One region of the Paenibacillus sp. J22P277 genome, then DNA from elsewhere that is predicted to be linked to it. Evidence: riboswitches for the same ligand, from Rfam matches in the RefSeq annotation. Region 1 holds a riboswitch; each other region holds the start of a gene.
The links. A riboswitch is a leader RNA that binds a small molecule or an ion and turns the genes downstream of it on or off. The one in region 1 is predicted to bind cyclic di-AMP.

Region 1 (4,840 bases):
ATCGACTTGAACGCCTTGATCAAAGCGAACCCGAACCTCGCGAATCCGAATTTCATCTGGGGCGGGCTGATCGTGAACCTTCCCGTACATGGAGGTACCGGCAGCGGAACGCCGAATACGGGATCGGGCACGAACGGCGGAACGCCGAATACGGGTTCGGGCACGAATGGCGGAACGAACGGCGGAACGATCGCGCCGGATAAAAACGCGTTCGCCTCGCAAGTCGTGACGCTTGTCAACAAAGAACGCGCGAACGCGGGCTTGTCCGCGTTGAAATCCGACTCCCTGCTGACGAAGGTCGCCATGGACAAAGCCAAGGACATGTATGCCAACAACTACTTCGACCATAATTCGCCGACTTACGGCTCGCCATTCGATATGATGCGTGCCTACGGCGTCGCTTATTCCTACGCGGGCGAGAATATCGCCAAAGGACAGCGTACGCCTCAAGAAGTCATGACCGCTTGGATGAACAGCGCGGGACATAAAGCGAATATCCTGAACACGCACTACGGCAAAATCGGCGTCGCTTACTACAACGGCGAGTGGGTACAGGAATTTACGAATTAATAGGCGTTACGACGCGGAAAGCGGCTCCCTGGAGCCGCTTTCTTTACATTTGGGCGGTCCCCGTTTAATATATAACCAATGGTTATCAAAAAATAAAGGGGTCCAAACCGATGACGACGACAACAAGAAGAAAACAAATGACCGAGGACATGAAAGCGGCGATCCGGCAGTCCGCGGCCGAATTGTTCGCCGAGAAGGGCTACCCGCACGTGACGATGCGCGAAATCGCCAAGCGGGCCGGCTGCTCGCATACGGCGATCTATTTGTATTTCAAGAACAAGGAAGAGCTGCTGCAGCATATCGCCATTCCTTCGCTGCTGGAACTGGAGAACGATTTTCTCGCGGAGATGGCGAAGATGGACAGCACGCCGCTCGAACGTCTCAAGAGCATCTGCAGCCGTTACGTCGTCTTCAGCCTGAGCAGCGGCAGTTTACATACGGTCTTGTTCATGTCCGGTTCCGTGCGGGTCGACGACCCCGCTCCGGCGCTGGAGATCAACGTCATCCGCAACCGCTTGTTCGCGCACATGCGGGATTCCCTGCGTTTGACCCTTCCTCTCGATCCGGCCGACGACGGAGAGAAGCTTATGAACCGCGCGCGGGTGCTTTTTTATTACATGGAAGGCTTCGTCAGCACGTACGGGGGGCATACGGGGCCGACCGAAGAGCTGATCGCGCGCGTTCTTCCGATTTTCGGCGAAGGCATCGAGATCTTGATCGCTGGCATGAAGGCCCAATATTAATTGTTTCTAATGCCGAAGGGATTAGCTTAGCGGGAGCGAATTCGTTAGGATAATCGTTGCGGAGGTTGGGATATGAGGCGCAAAGCCGTTTATTGCAATCGCGTGCTTGCTTCGGCATTGAAACGAAAGCTGGCGCTGAAGCCGGGCGGGAACGCGGAACGCGGGCTTCATCCGGATGCCACGAGCTATCAGCGGCTGATCAAATATTTGCCCGAACCCATTTTCGTCCACGACGGCGAAATGGTTATTTTTTCGAATCAGGCAGGCTTGCGCATTCTCGGATTGACGGAAGCGGAGCTGCTGTCGAAGCCCTTTCTTCACTACCTCCATCCCGATGTAAGAGAAACCGCGAAGGAACGGCTTATGCAAGTCTTCGAAACGGACGAGCCCAACGATTTTGCCGAATCGAAGCTGGTCAGCGCCACGGGCGAAGTGATCGACGTCGAGGTTTCGAGCACCCGCATCCGCGATTATCCGGGCAAAGGCACGGTCGTGCAGAGCGTATTTCGCGACATCCGCGACCGCAAGAAGGACGAAGAGGCGATGATTCAGTCGGAGAAGTTGTCGGTAGTGGGGCAGATGGCCGCGGGCATCGCGCACGAAATCCGCAACCCGCTGACTTCGCTCATCGGTTTTTCCAAGTTTCTCAAGACGCGGATCGACAGCTACCACGATTATTTCGACATCATGCTCGTAGAGCTGGACCGGATCAACTCCATCGTGCAGGAGTTCATGGCGCTCGCGAAGCCGCAGGCGAATCAGTTCCGCAAGCATGATCTGATCAAGACGATCCAGAGCGTGCTCACGCTGCTCGAGACGCAGGCGATCATGAACAACGTGCAGCTGACCGCGTATTACGACACGGATTCCGCGTCGCTGCTCTGCGAGGAGAACCAGCTCAAGCAGGTGTTCGTCAACGTGCTCAAAAACGCCATCGAAGCGATGCCTCAAGGCGGGACGGTGGTCGTGGATTTGAAATCCGCAGGCAACGGGATTGCCGTCTCGATCGCCGATCAAGGGGTCGGCATTCCCGAAGAGCAGCTGCCGCTGCTCGGAGGTCCGTTCTTCACGACCAAGGACAGCGGAACCGGGCTCGGACTCATGGTGTGCTACCGTATCATCGAAGGCCATGGCGGCAAAATCGACATTTCCAGCCGCCCCGGCATAGGGACGACAGTGACGGTGCATTTGCCCAAAATCGATTGAAACGATGCCGCGGTTCGTCCGATGGGCGGATTTACCGGTAGGATTGTCCGTTCGAATTGTGTTATTCTATTACGCGAGCCGAAACGTTACTCGTACGGGGGATCTTTTGGAGCAAGTCATATTGCTCCGTTCCCGTCATCTGATGGACATCACATGACGGGTTCACCGCGCCTTGGCGCTGGGGTGAATCGCGCGTTTACGTGCGTAGGGTCGAACTCCTCGACCCGAATCCGACAACTAACCTCGCAGGCCGCATGCGATGACGACATCATCGTTCCGCTTCCGTTTAAGCGGATCTGTCGCTCTCGCGATGACGTCCTATGCCCGCTTTTCAGGCATATGGCCGTAAACTAAGGAGGAAATCGACAACATGAATATCCACTGGAAGAAGAGCGTTGTAGCAGCAGCGCTCAGCCTGGTCATTCTCGCCCAAAGCGCGGCGGCCCATGCGGAGGCCAAGTACAAGGCGAAGGACGACGACACGTTCTGGAAGATTTCGAGCCAATTCGGCGTCAGCGTCGATCTGCTTCAGCAGGCGAATCCTTTCGTCGACGCGGGAAACATTTACGAAGGCTTGATGCTGGTTATTCCGGCGGCCGCAACGGCCAAATCGATGGCGCCGGTGAAAGCGACGAAGCTCGCGGCCGATAAACAAGCCGTGAAGCCGGCAGCCAAAAAAACGGCAGAAGCTCCGAAAGCGGCAGCGAAAAAGGTTGCATCGGCAAAGAAAGTCGCTCCGGCGAAAAAAGTCGCCCCGGCGAAGAAAGCCGCTCCGAAAAAGACGGCGACGACTTCCAAGACGAGAAAAGCGACCGTTCAAAAGCCGCAGGCTGATCGCGTTACGGTGAATGGCAAGTCGTATGTCTACAAGGACGTCGTTCAGGCAAAAGCAAGCGCGTATACGGCTGCAGCCTCCGAGAACGGCTGGGGAGCGGTCGACTACTTCGGGAATCCGCTGAAGCTCGGAACGATCGCGGTCGATCCGGACGTCATTCCGATGGGAAGCAAATTGTATATTACAGGCTACGATCATAACGGTCTCCCGTCAGGAGGCATGATGGCGGTCGCGTCCGACCAAGGCAGCGCCATCAACGGGAACCGAATCGATATTTTCGTTCCGCAATCGCAGGAGCAAGCAAGCAATTTCGGCTTTCAATCCGTCAAGGTCTTCGTACTTGATAAATAGGCGTCATACGGCAAACGGCAGTCCCTCGGGACTGCCGTTTCGTTCATTCTATTCCCCTTTGCGATTGGCCGGACGGCCGAGCAGCTCGGGCAGCGTGACGATCGTGTATCCTTTGCTTCGCAGCAGCTTGATAAGCCGCGGCAGCGCGGCGACGGTGCCGGACAGATCCTGGCCTGCGCCTCCCCCGGCATGCTGCAGGATGATGGAGCCCGGCTGAAGCGTTCGCTTGATGTTGATCAGGATGGCGTTGCTGTCCAGGCTTCGCCAATCCTCGGAATCGACGTCCCAATTGACGACGGTATAGCCTCCGCCCCGGAGCCATTCCACCTGCGCCGGCGTGATTTCCCCGTACGGCGGGCGGACGAACCTCGGGCTGTAGCCTGCCAACGGCCTCAGAATCCAATCCGTGCGCAGGATTTGCTGCTGCATGGCATACAGCGAGATCCGGGAGAACACGGGATGATTGAGCGAATGATTGCCGATGATATGTCCTTCCCTGCTCATGCGCCGGACGAGGGCGGGATTGGCGGCCGCCCGCTGGCCGACGACGAAGAAGGTCGCCCTTACTTTATAGCGTGCCAGCGTATCCAGCACCTGGGGCGTGTATCTGGGGTCCGGCACGTCGTCGAACGTAAGCGCTACTTTCCGGTACCGCCGAGAGCCCCAGACGACGAAGGCGCCGGGATAGCGCTTCTGCAGCGTTACCCAGGACATCGATTTCGCTCGGCTCTGTTTCTTGGGCTTGGCGCCGGAGAAGGCGTCCGTTTCATCGGAGGGCTCTTGAAGCTTATGGACGCCGCTTTCCGCCGCGGCCGCATGCGACGTTACGGCGCCGAACTCCCGTCCTTCATCGGAGGAGGCGGTCAATAACGTCCAAGCCGCCAGCAGCAACAGCGCTTTCCTCGCCCCGCTAAACATCCGCATGGCCTTCCCTCCTTAATGAAGTCATTTTGCCCGCTGGCCGCGCCGGGCATTCACCGAAAAATCGGAATCAACACTTTACAGCGGTGGACCGAGCACGTAACATAAAAAGGAATAATTACGTGCGAAAAGGGGATTGAAGATGCCAAACATCGATATGCCGCTTCACCAATTGCAAACGTATTCAGGAATCAACCCGAAGCCTGCCGATTTC
Region 2 (4,840 bases), on a different contig from region 1:
AAAAATCCAGTTGTCCGTTCACGCCCGCCACGACCTTTCCCCGAATCCTGATAGTTTATCCCCAGTCTATTATAGCTCGGGGGCTCTTGTCACCCGTATGATGGAGGAGAGAGACGACCAATCATTCACGGGAGTGATCGACGATGGCGAACGGAAACGAGACAGGGCTGACGGAACAAGAAATCACGCGGTACCGGGAGGACGGCTTCCTGGTGTTCGACGGGATATTGCGCGAGGCGGAAGTCGAAGAGCTGCGGCTAGCGTGCGAAGCGGACCCGATCACGGCGCTGCGCACGCAGAAGGAGTACGAGACGATGACGGTGCACGCGCTCGGCATTACGTCCCTGCATCCGGCATTTCTGAAGCTGGCGAAGCATCCGGCGATCGTGGGCAAGCTGCGCGCCCTGCTCGGCGACGATATCGAGCTGCAGCATTCCAAGCTGGCGACGAAGCCGCCGACGAAGGGCGTCGGCGCGTTCGCGTGGCATCAGGATTACGTCTTCTATCCCCACACCAATACCGATCTGTTGTCCGTCATGGTCATGCTGGACGATGCGACGCCGGAGAACGGCTGCATGCAGATGGTGAAGGGGAGCCACCGGCTCGGCCCTCTGAATCACATGAAGGACGGACGCTTCGTTGCAGCCTGCCAGGAGACCCGTTACTGGGAGGAACCGGCGAATCCTGACGACATCGCCTACATTATGCCGAAGACGGGCGGCATCAGCATTCATCATGCGCTGACGCTGCACGGCTCGGCGGCCAACGCGTCCGGCAGGCCGCGCCGGGGCATCGTGTTCTCGTACCGCGCGGGGGACGCGTATCAGCTGGCCGATACGCTGTTCGACGACACCGGCCTGCTGATCAACGGCAGCCGCAAGGGCATCGTCCGTTGCGACGCCGGCGTCGTGGCGCTGCCGTTCCGGGGAGGAGGCGCCCACCCGTACGGCTCGGCCTGGAACCAGGCGGGCGGATTCGCGGCGGCGCATAACGCGGAGCAGTTCCGAGACCCGCTTTGATCCGCGTGCGGCAGCCGCATGCGGAGCGAATCGCGGGTTTCCGCGGAGACTGCCGCAGCTTCGCCTGCACCCGCCGGGCCAGGGGCTTCTCGGTCGTGGCGACCGAGATCCGGCGCATGGCGGTGCAGAGTCGCGACTCCTCCCAAGATATCCGCACGCAGCTCGGCCTGATGCAGAACCGGCTGAAGGCAATCGGCGCGGACATCGACCGGATCAAAGGCGACATGGCGCATCACTCGCAAAGCGTCAAGGAGCTCGACGGCGGCGTTCGAGCATATCGCCGCCACGGCCGGTGAGCTGCTGGACAAGTTCACGACGCTGCAAGCCGAGCCTTCCTAATCGTTGCATTAGCTGAGGCGGCGATCGCCTCGCGCGAGCAGGCTCACCCTTCCATGGGCTGCCCGAACTCGTTTTTGCGATCTTTCGAGCTCCGCTTAGTACGGATTTATCGCAAGAAAAGGACCTCCATTTCCGCTTTGCGGCGGAAATGGAGGTCCTTCGTTTGCCTATCGGGATTTTCCGTTGTCTGCGAATCTTTTTTTTGTGACAGCGCCTAGGCGTCAGTACAGCGTTCCGAGCGCTTGCGGCGCGAACGGCTGCAATTCGTCCGGCCTTCCTTGCTTGATCTTGAGCGCCCAGGCGGGATCGCTCAAGAGCGCCCGGCCGACGGCGACCAGGTCGAATTCGCCGCGATCGAGCCGTTCCAGCAAACCGTCGAGGCTGGCCGTTCCGGCGCCCATCCCTTCCCGGAAGAGGCGCGTGAATTCCAGATCGAGCCCGACGGAGCCGACCGTGATCGTCGGCTTGCCCGTCAGCTTCTTCGTCCAGCCGGCCAGGTTCAGGTCGACGCCGTCCTCGAAGGCGGGCTCCCAGAACCGGCGGGTCGAGCAGTGGAACAGATCGACCCCCGCGTCGACGAGCGGCCGCAGGAAGCGGTCCAGCTCGGCGGGGGTTTCCGCGAGCTTCGCCTCGTAGGCGCCGTCCTTCCACTGGGAGTACCGCAGCACGATCGGATAGTCCGGGCCGACGGCGCGCCGGCAGGCCGCGATGACTTCGGCGGCGAACCGGGTCCGGGACACCAAGTCCCCGCCGTACCGGTCCGTCCGGATATTCGTGACGCCCCAGAAGAATTGGTCGATCAGGTAGCCGTGGGCGCCGTGCAGCTCGATGGCGTCGAAGCCGAGCCGTTTGGAATCGGCTGCGGCTTGCGCGTAGGCCGCGATCAGGCCGGCGATCTCGTTCTCGGTAAGCGGCTCGCCCGCTTGCTCGCCGGCGAGGTTCAGTCCCGACGGACCGACGGAAGGCGCGTCCGGGTTCGACCCGGTTCCCGGCTTGCGGGTCATGCCGACATGCCAGAGCTGGGAAGCGATCTTGCCGCCGGCTTCGTGGACCGCGCCGACGACGCCGGCCCAGCCGTTCAAGGCAGCCTCCCCGTAGAAATGGGGCAAACTCGGGCTCGCGCCGGCCGCGGGATGATCGATCAGCGTCCCCTCCGTCACGATGAGGCCGACGCCGTTCTCGGCGCGCCTCCGGTAATAGGCGGCCACGTCTTCGCCCGGCACGCCGCCGGGAGAGAAGCCGCGCGTCATCGGCGCCATGACGATCCGGTTATCGAGCGAGAGCTTTTCGGAACGGAAGGGGGCGAACAGGGCTTGCGCAGAAGTAGTGCTCATCCAAATTCCTCCTCGGGAAAAAATGCGGAATCAAGGGACTGGGGCATAAGGGCATTGGGAAATTATAGGTTAACTTTAAACCTTTAAGTCGTTCATTTCAATAGAAATAGTCGGCTTTTATATCCGCCGGACCTTATCGAGACGGAGGGCTCGCGAACGGAGATACACCCGAAAACGAAAGCAATTTGCAGGCATGCCGCCGATACCATTCTTTGTGCGCGCTTTCATTGCCGCTGACCGACAAGAATTTCGTCATGCGGGTTTCTGCGGCTTTTTACAATTTTCGCCGCCGGGACTACGATTAGAAGCATCACAAGCAATCATCGTTCAACCCATAATCGCTGAATCCCTTTATAGGGAGCGGGGGAACCAATGGAAGCCGGCGCCGCGTGGCGGCGCGTCTTCCCGGGGTGAATCGCGGACAAGCAACGCTTGTCCGGGTAGGGCACTCTCTAGCCCGAATCCGACAGCTAACCTCGCAAGCGAACCAGAGAGACGACTTAGGCCAAAGCGCGCGAAGCAGCCTTTTTCTTTGCGCTGTCCATGAAGCCGGGAGTGGAGACATCTCTTCTTCCCGGCTTCTTTTTTTTATCCCACGAAGGAGTGAATGAGCATGCACGCCGTACAGACAAGGGCTTCGCTTCAAAGAGAACGCATGGATATGGTGAAAATCGAGCGCATCGAATGCTTCCGGTTCGATCGCGAGACGGCGCGTCTGCTGTTGCCGGACTGCGGAAACGGGGATTGGTGCGGCATCCTGATGCTCGGCACGGGCTCCGGCGAGCTCGGCATCGGCGTCTTCCGGGAATGCGCCTTGAAGGGCGATTTTATCAAATGGGCCTGCGCGTTCCAGGGGTTCAAGCACCATACGCTCAGCGAAGGCCTGCTGGAAGCCCGGATCAAGCACGAGGCTTGGGGCGACGTCCGGTCGTTGGCGGCGGAAGCGGCGCTGCGCGAGCTGGCCGGCGGCATCGGGGCGCCGGTGGGCCGATCGTTGTCCGACAGCCTGCACGACCATTCCTTTTGCTTCGAGCACGCGGAGGCATATGTCATTTTCTAGGCGGAGAACCGCGGCGACATGGCCGTTTTTATATTTTTTTTACACCCTGGGGGCGATCTCTTTACCCCGATTTTATGGGGAATGGGATTAAGATGACGGAGTACGGAAGAGGGGAGCGTGGAGCGGACGTGGACATACGGGAAATCAATTCAAATTCGGCAACGATCGTCGTCGCGGCCATGACGAAATCCGGCGAGCATTTCATGAAGCAGCTGCTCGTCAAAGGCGTGCCGTTTACGGCGATCACGAACAGCGTCGCGGAGCGGCAGCAGCTGTCCAAGCTCGGCATCGCGTCCATCCTGCTCGTGAATACGATCGATCCGGATACGTGGGAGATGCCGGATCATCCGGTCGGCAAGGTGTTCTTGTTCGAAAGCAGCCTGTCGCTGTGCTGCCGGTACCTGCGCATGATTCGCAAATGGACGGATCAGCCGGTATACGTCATCACGGGGCGGACGCACGGCCGGTTGATCTATAAGAGCCTCGGCGCCACCCACATCGTGCATTCCAACACCGGCAGCATTTCGTTTCTGCTGGATTAGCATAAGATTGCTTCGATTGGAAAATGTTATGACTAACTACAGAAAGGCTCGTGAGGAGGGTGCTCGGATGGTTAACGATTTTACGATGGTCCTCTTGGCTGCGGTCCTGTACGGATTGTTCTGGGGCTTCAAGAAATTATGCGAGAAAGCGTGAGGCCGATCTCCCCAAGCAGTTGCGTTAGCTGAACGGATCGGGCCAACGAGGCCGGATCCACTACAAAGGAGGAAGCGACATGGTCGTAATGGGGATTATCGCCATCTGCCTGATGATCTATCTCGGTTTCGTATTGGTGAAGCCGGAAAAGTTTTGAGTAAGCTGCTTCAATAACGAGGAGGAAACATTGCTATGGCTATGGGATTCGTACAAGTTGCCATTACGCTGGTCATCATCATGCTGTTGGTGAAGCCGGCGGGCACATATCTCGTCAAAGTTTTTTCGCAGGAAAAAACGGGCCTCGACCGGGTATTCGGCCCGGTCGAGCGTTTGCTTTACCGGATCATGGGCGTAAAGGAAGGGGAATCGATGGGCTGGCGCGGCTACCTTGG
Region 3 (4,840 bases), on a different contig from region 1:
AACGACAACCCCGGGTACGACCTGGAGCGCACCGTCGTGCACGAGATCGGCCATCAATACTGGTACGGCATGGTCGCCTCGAACGAATTCGAGGAAGCGTGGCTGGACGAGGGCTTCACCTCCTACGCGGAAGACAAAGTGATGGAAAGCGAGTACGGCGTCGCGCCCAACCTGCCCGTGGAAGCGAGCTACATGACGGACCCCGCCCCGCTCAAGCAGCTGTCCTGGTCGTATCAAGACAACAGCCACTACGCCGAGAACGTCTACATCCGCGCCAAGCTGGTGCTGGTCGGGATCGAGAAGCAGGTGGGCGAGGCGACGATGCGCAAGATCATGCGGACGTATTTCCAGAAGTACAAGTTCAAGCATCCGTCGACCGCGGATTTCCAGCGGGTCGTGGAGACGGTCACCAAGACGAAGTGGAACGATTATTTCAGCCACTTCGTGTACGGGGACGAGATGGCGGACTACTCCGTATCCTCCATTCACGTGACGCCCGTCAAGCAAGGCGGCAAGACGGAGTACGAGAACGTCGTGCTCGTCAAGAAAACCGGCGGCAGCGTCGGCCCCGTGACGGTCATCCTCCATTTCGCCGACGGCACGGTCATGCCGAAGGTATGGGACGGGCAGGACAGCCACGTGCAATACAAAATCGTTCACGGCTCCAAGCTGCTCTGGGCCGCGGTCGACCCGCAGAACGACAACGTGCTGGACAACAAGCACATCAACAATTTCCTGAAAGCCGACCTGGCCGAGAAAACCCGTACGCGCTGGAGCGTCGGCCTGACGAAGCTGGCCGAGACGATCTTCTCCTCGCTCGCCTGGTAACGCCCGCCGTATGAATAAAGGAGGTGATTTGCGGATGAGAACGCATATCAAGCAAGGCTGGCGGCTGACGTCGAAGCATTTGTACATCATCATCCTGCTGTTTCTGTACGAACTGATCTGGGGCTTCTTCCTCTACCGGACCATCGAGAACATCGCGGTCCCGCTGCTCAAGCGGTTCCCCGACGCCTACGCGGCCAACAGCGGCGCGATCTCGCTCTTCTTGACCGAATCGCAGTTTCAGCTCATGAAGACCGACCTGATCCGGCCTTACGCCCTGCTGTTCTGCGGACTGCTGGCCGGCCGGATGCTCGTCACGCCGTTCCTGAACGCCGGCCTGTTCCACTCCCTGCATCACGTGTCCGAGGAGAAAGGCACGAAATTCCTAAGCGGTATCCGCAAAGCCTGGAAACCGGTCGCCCTGCTCTACCTGCTCGAGACGGCGCTCACGCTCGCGCCCGCCTGCTGGCTCCTGCCGAAGGCGCTCAAGCTGCTGCTCTCGAGCGGCACCCTGACGGAATTCGCGAAGCAAGCCGGGCCGTGGGCGGGCGGCTGGCTCCTGTGGGCGGTCCTGCTGCACCTGCTCTTCCTCGCGATGCAGTTCGGCGCCGTGACCGGCAGCGGCTCCATGCGGGCGCTCTGGAGCGGGATCGCCAACTTTCTCCCTTTCGCCGGGGTGTCGCTCGCGATGTGGGGCATCGGCGCCGTGCTCAGCATGACGATCGCCTCCGTGTCGATGCTGTGGGCCGGCCTGCTCGCGCTCGTCCTGCACCAAGGCTACCAGCTGCTGCGAACGATCATGAAGGTGTGGACGGTAGCCGCCCAGTACGACGCCTGGCAGTCGAAGCAATCCTAGCTGCATGTCTTCGCGCCCTTGCCTGCACATGAGATAGAGACGAAAGACCCGTCAATTCATTCGAAAAGCATAGGACTTAAGTTTCGCCCCATCGACCCGCGATGGGGCTTTTTGGCATATGCACGCGGCTGCGGGGCAGACAAGCTTTGCGGGATAAATCCGATTTTCCGACAACGGCCAAAAAACGCCGTTCCCACCCGGAAAACGGCGCCGCTATACGAAAATGAGAGGCAAAAAGTTTCACTCTAATAATTTTAATTTGTGAACAAAACGTGAACTCGGAAGGAGAAGCGACAAAATGATCGAATAACTTTCCCTGAGAAATGAAAATTTTGCCGAATTCCCATCTTGGGAAACGGGGGAACCATTCTGGGTGAATTGATCCCGACAGCCGTTCGTGCGCATATGCGGCTGCCAGAGGCGATCATAGGGGACCTTCAACCGAACCCCACAGCTAACCTCGTAGGCACTGGAAGGAGTTTCCCGTTTTGAAGAAGTTCTCTGCTCTGGTGATCGGACTTGCGATGCTCTTCATCTTTCAGGCCGGCAGCGTGTTCGCCGACTCGAAAATGGACGGCGTCATCAAAGATCTGATCGGAACACCTTATGTTTACACCGGCACGACCACGAAAGGGTTCGACTGCTCCGGATTCACGATGTACGTGTTCAAGAAACTCGGCGTCGACATTCCGCACGCATCCCGTTCGCAGGCTGGGCTGGGCAAGAAAATCGCCAAGGGCGATCTGATCCCTGGGGATCTCGTATTCTTCAATACGACGGGAAATGGCATCTCGCATGTAGGCATCTATGTTGGCGACGGCAAGTTTGCGCACGCTTCTTCCAGCAAAGGCGTCACGATCAGCGGACTTAGCGAGTCCTATTACGCGAAGCGCTATGTAACGGCTCGCCGCGTAATGAGCCCGCAGACGTTCGAGAAATATGCCGACGATCCATCCGACGAACCAGGCGACAACGATTCCGACGAATAATTCGGGCAACATGCATGAATAATGCCGGTCCGGTCAGGGGTGCGACCCTGCCCTTCGGGATTGCGGACAAAGCCGTCGCTGCTTCTCCTTCGGGACAAGCAGCCGCGGCTTTGTTTGTTTATATCAGGTGCACGGGCATGCCGCCTGCCGATTCAGGCGCGCTCGTACCGGACCCACCAGAAGGTCGGTCCGACCTGGACGTTCAGCGCTTTGGCATGCGGCGTGAACAGATCGCGCAGCTGCGCGGGCGTCTCGCATCCTTCGCCGCGGCGGTCGGCCAGCACGACGGTCGCGCCCGATTCGAGCCGCTCGTGCCAGAGCCGCAGAAACGCCCGCCGCTCCTCCCCGGAGAGCTCGCCGAGACAGAAGCAGGCCAAGCCCGCCTGGAACTTCTCCTCCACCGCGTTCAGCTCGGCCTGCTTGACCGCCACCGACACCGGCGTCGTGAGCCGCGGCGTGCGCGGCCCCGCGACGCGAAGCACGCGCTTGCCGGCCAGCGTGTCTTCCACCTCGTATTCCAGCCGCCTCCATTCCGCGAAGCGCTTCTCCAAGCTGTCCCGCCATTTCGCCATCCTCCCGATACCTCCCGCTGCCCGTACGCCGACGCTGTTGTCGTAAAACTATATGTATGCGCGCAAGCTTGCTTATTGAACCGCCTTTTTGGCTCCGCTGGGCTCGTCCGACGTCTGAAAAGGAATGGTTTGACGCATGATGAATACTAGAATGATAGACTGTACGTAAAACGATCTTCTACTGAGATGAAGGAGCTGCTGCCGCATGTCCTCGACTCCCTCCGCGCTTGCGGAGTTCCATCCGACGCTGGCCGGGTGGTTCCGCCAAACGTTCGGCGAACCCACGCCCGTGCAGCATGACGCCTGGGCGTCCATCGCCGCCGGCAACCATACGCTCATCGCCGCGCCGACCGGTTCCGGCAAGACGCTCGCGGCGCTGCTGCCCTGCCTCAGCCGCCTCGCGCTGGCCAAAACGCTGGCCATGGCGCAGGGAACGGGCTGGAAGCCCGGCGTGCGCATAGTCTACATTACCCCGCTCAAGGCGCTTAATAACGACATTCAGCATCATTTGGTCGGATTTCTCGAAGAAATCGAAGCCTACGGCCGCGAGGCCGCGAACGAAGCCTGGCCGGGCCTCCGTACCGCGGTGCGCACCGGAGACACGCCGCCGGGCGAGCGGGCGCGCATGGCGGTCCGGCCGCCCGACGTGCTGGTCACGACGCCGGAATCGCTGTACCTGCTGCTGACATCGGACAAGGGCCGCCATATGCTGCAAACCGCGGAGGCGGTCATCGTGGACGAGATCCATAGCCTTGCCGGCGACAAGCGCGGGGCGCATCTGTCGCTCTCGCTGGAACGGCTTGCGGCGCTCTCCGAGCAGGCCGTGCAGCGCATCGGCGTATCGGCGACGCAGAAGCCGCTTTCGCGGGTCGCCCGATTTCTGGGCGGCTGGGCGCCGGCCGGTACGGGCGGCATGGACGCGGCCCTGAATAGCGACGGCGGCATGAACGGGGACGCCCATCCGCTCGGTTATTCGCCGCGGGCGGTCGTCATCGTGGAAAGCGCCATGATCAAATCGATCCAGGTCCGCGTGACGATGCCGGACCTGAGCCGGCCCGCGCGCACGCGCGAAGGCGTCTGGCAGCCGATCGTCGAGCGGCTCATGGCGCTCATGGCAGGCGCGCGCTCCGTGCTGCTCTTCGTGAACAGCCGCCGGCTGTGCGAACGGCTCGTGCTGCGGCTCAACGAGCAGGCCGGGCACGAGCTGGCGCGCGCCCACCACGGCAGCCTGGCGCGCGAGCGGCGGCTCGAGGTCGAGCGCATGCTGAAGGCGGGCGAGCTGCGCTGCCTCGTCGCGACCTCGTCGCTCGAGCTCGGCATCGACGTCGGCCACGTCGACCTCGTCATTCAGGTCGACTCGCCCAAGGCCGCCGCCGCGGGCATTCAGCGCATCGGCCGCGCCGGCCATGCCGTGGGCGACGTCAGCCGCGGCTATATCGTCGCGCGCCAGCGCGGCGAGCTGCCGGAAGCGGCCGTGCTGTGCCGCAGCATCGCGCGGCGGGAGATCGAAGCGATCACGCTGCCGCACGAGCCTTTGGACGTGCTGTCGCAGCAAATGGTGTCCATGACGGCCGCCGCGGATATGACCGTGGACGCGC

Region 2: another riboswitch for cyclic di-AMP. It lies ahead of AC50YL_RS04980 (hypothetical protein); the one in region 1 lies ahead of AC50YL_RS14460 (3D domain-containing protein).
Region 3: another riboswitch for cyclic di-AMP. It lies ahead of AC50YL_RS31880 (C40 family peptidase); the one in region 1 lies ahead of AC50YL_RS14460 (3D domain-containing protein).

What each region holds. Positions count from the first base shown of each region.
Region 1 covers NZ_JBXENS010000004.1:244,426-249,265, reverse strand. The annotation lists gene AC50YL_RS14475 (CAP domain-containing protein) at 1-570, shown strand, start outside; gene AC50YL_RS14470 (TetR/AcrR family transcriptional regulator) at 681-1,313, shown strand; gene AC50YL_RS14465 (ATP-binding protein) at 1,386-2,519, shown strand; cyclic di-AMP (ydaO/yuaA leader) riboswitch at 2,586-2,785, shown strand; gene AC50YL_RS14460 (3D domain-containing protein) at 2,890-3,705, shown strand; gene AC50YL_RS14455 (polysaccharide deacetylase family protein) at 3,754-4,629, opposite strand; gene AC50YL_RS14450 (acetylxylan esterase) at 4,769-4,840, shown strand, end outside.
Region 2 covers NZ_JBXENS010000002.1:36,882-41,721, reverse strand. The annotation lists gene AC50YL_RS05000 (AraC family transcriptional regulator) at 1-22, opposite strand, end outside; gene AC50YL_RS04995 (phytanoyl-CoA dioxygenase family protein) at 144-1,019, shown strand; gene AC50YL_RS04990 (hypothetical protein) at 1,115-1,315, shown strand; gene AC50YL_RS04985 (NADH:flavin oxidoreductase) at 1,580-2,692, opposite strand; cyclic di-AMP (ydaO/yuaA leader) riboswitch at 3,022-3,192, shown strand; gene AC50YL_RS04980 (hypothetical protein) at 3,306-3,752, shown strand; gene AC50YL_RS04975 (hypothetical protein) at 3,845-4,294, shown strand; gene AC50YL_RS04970 (potassium-transporting ATPase subunit F) at 4,528-4,605, shown strand; gene kdpA (potassium-transporting ATPase subunit KdpA) at 4,647-4,840, shown strand, end outside.
Region 3 covers NZ_JBXENS010000010.1:187,446-192,285, reverse strand. The annotation lists gene AC50YL_RS31890 (M1 family metallopeptidase) at 1-828, shown strand, start outside; gene AC50YL_RS31885 (hypothetical protein) at 863-1,681, shown strand; cyclic di-AMP (ydaO/yuaA leader) riboswitch at 2,005-2,165, shown strand; gene AC50YL_RS31880 (C40 family peptidase) at 2,170-2,670, shown strand; gene AC50YL_RS31875 (hypothetical protein) at 2,823-3,242, opposite strand; gene AC50YL_RS31870 (DEAD/DEAH box helicase) at 3,448-4,840, shown strand, end outside.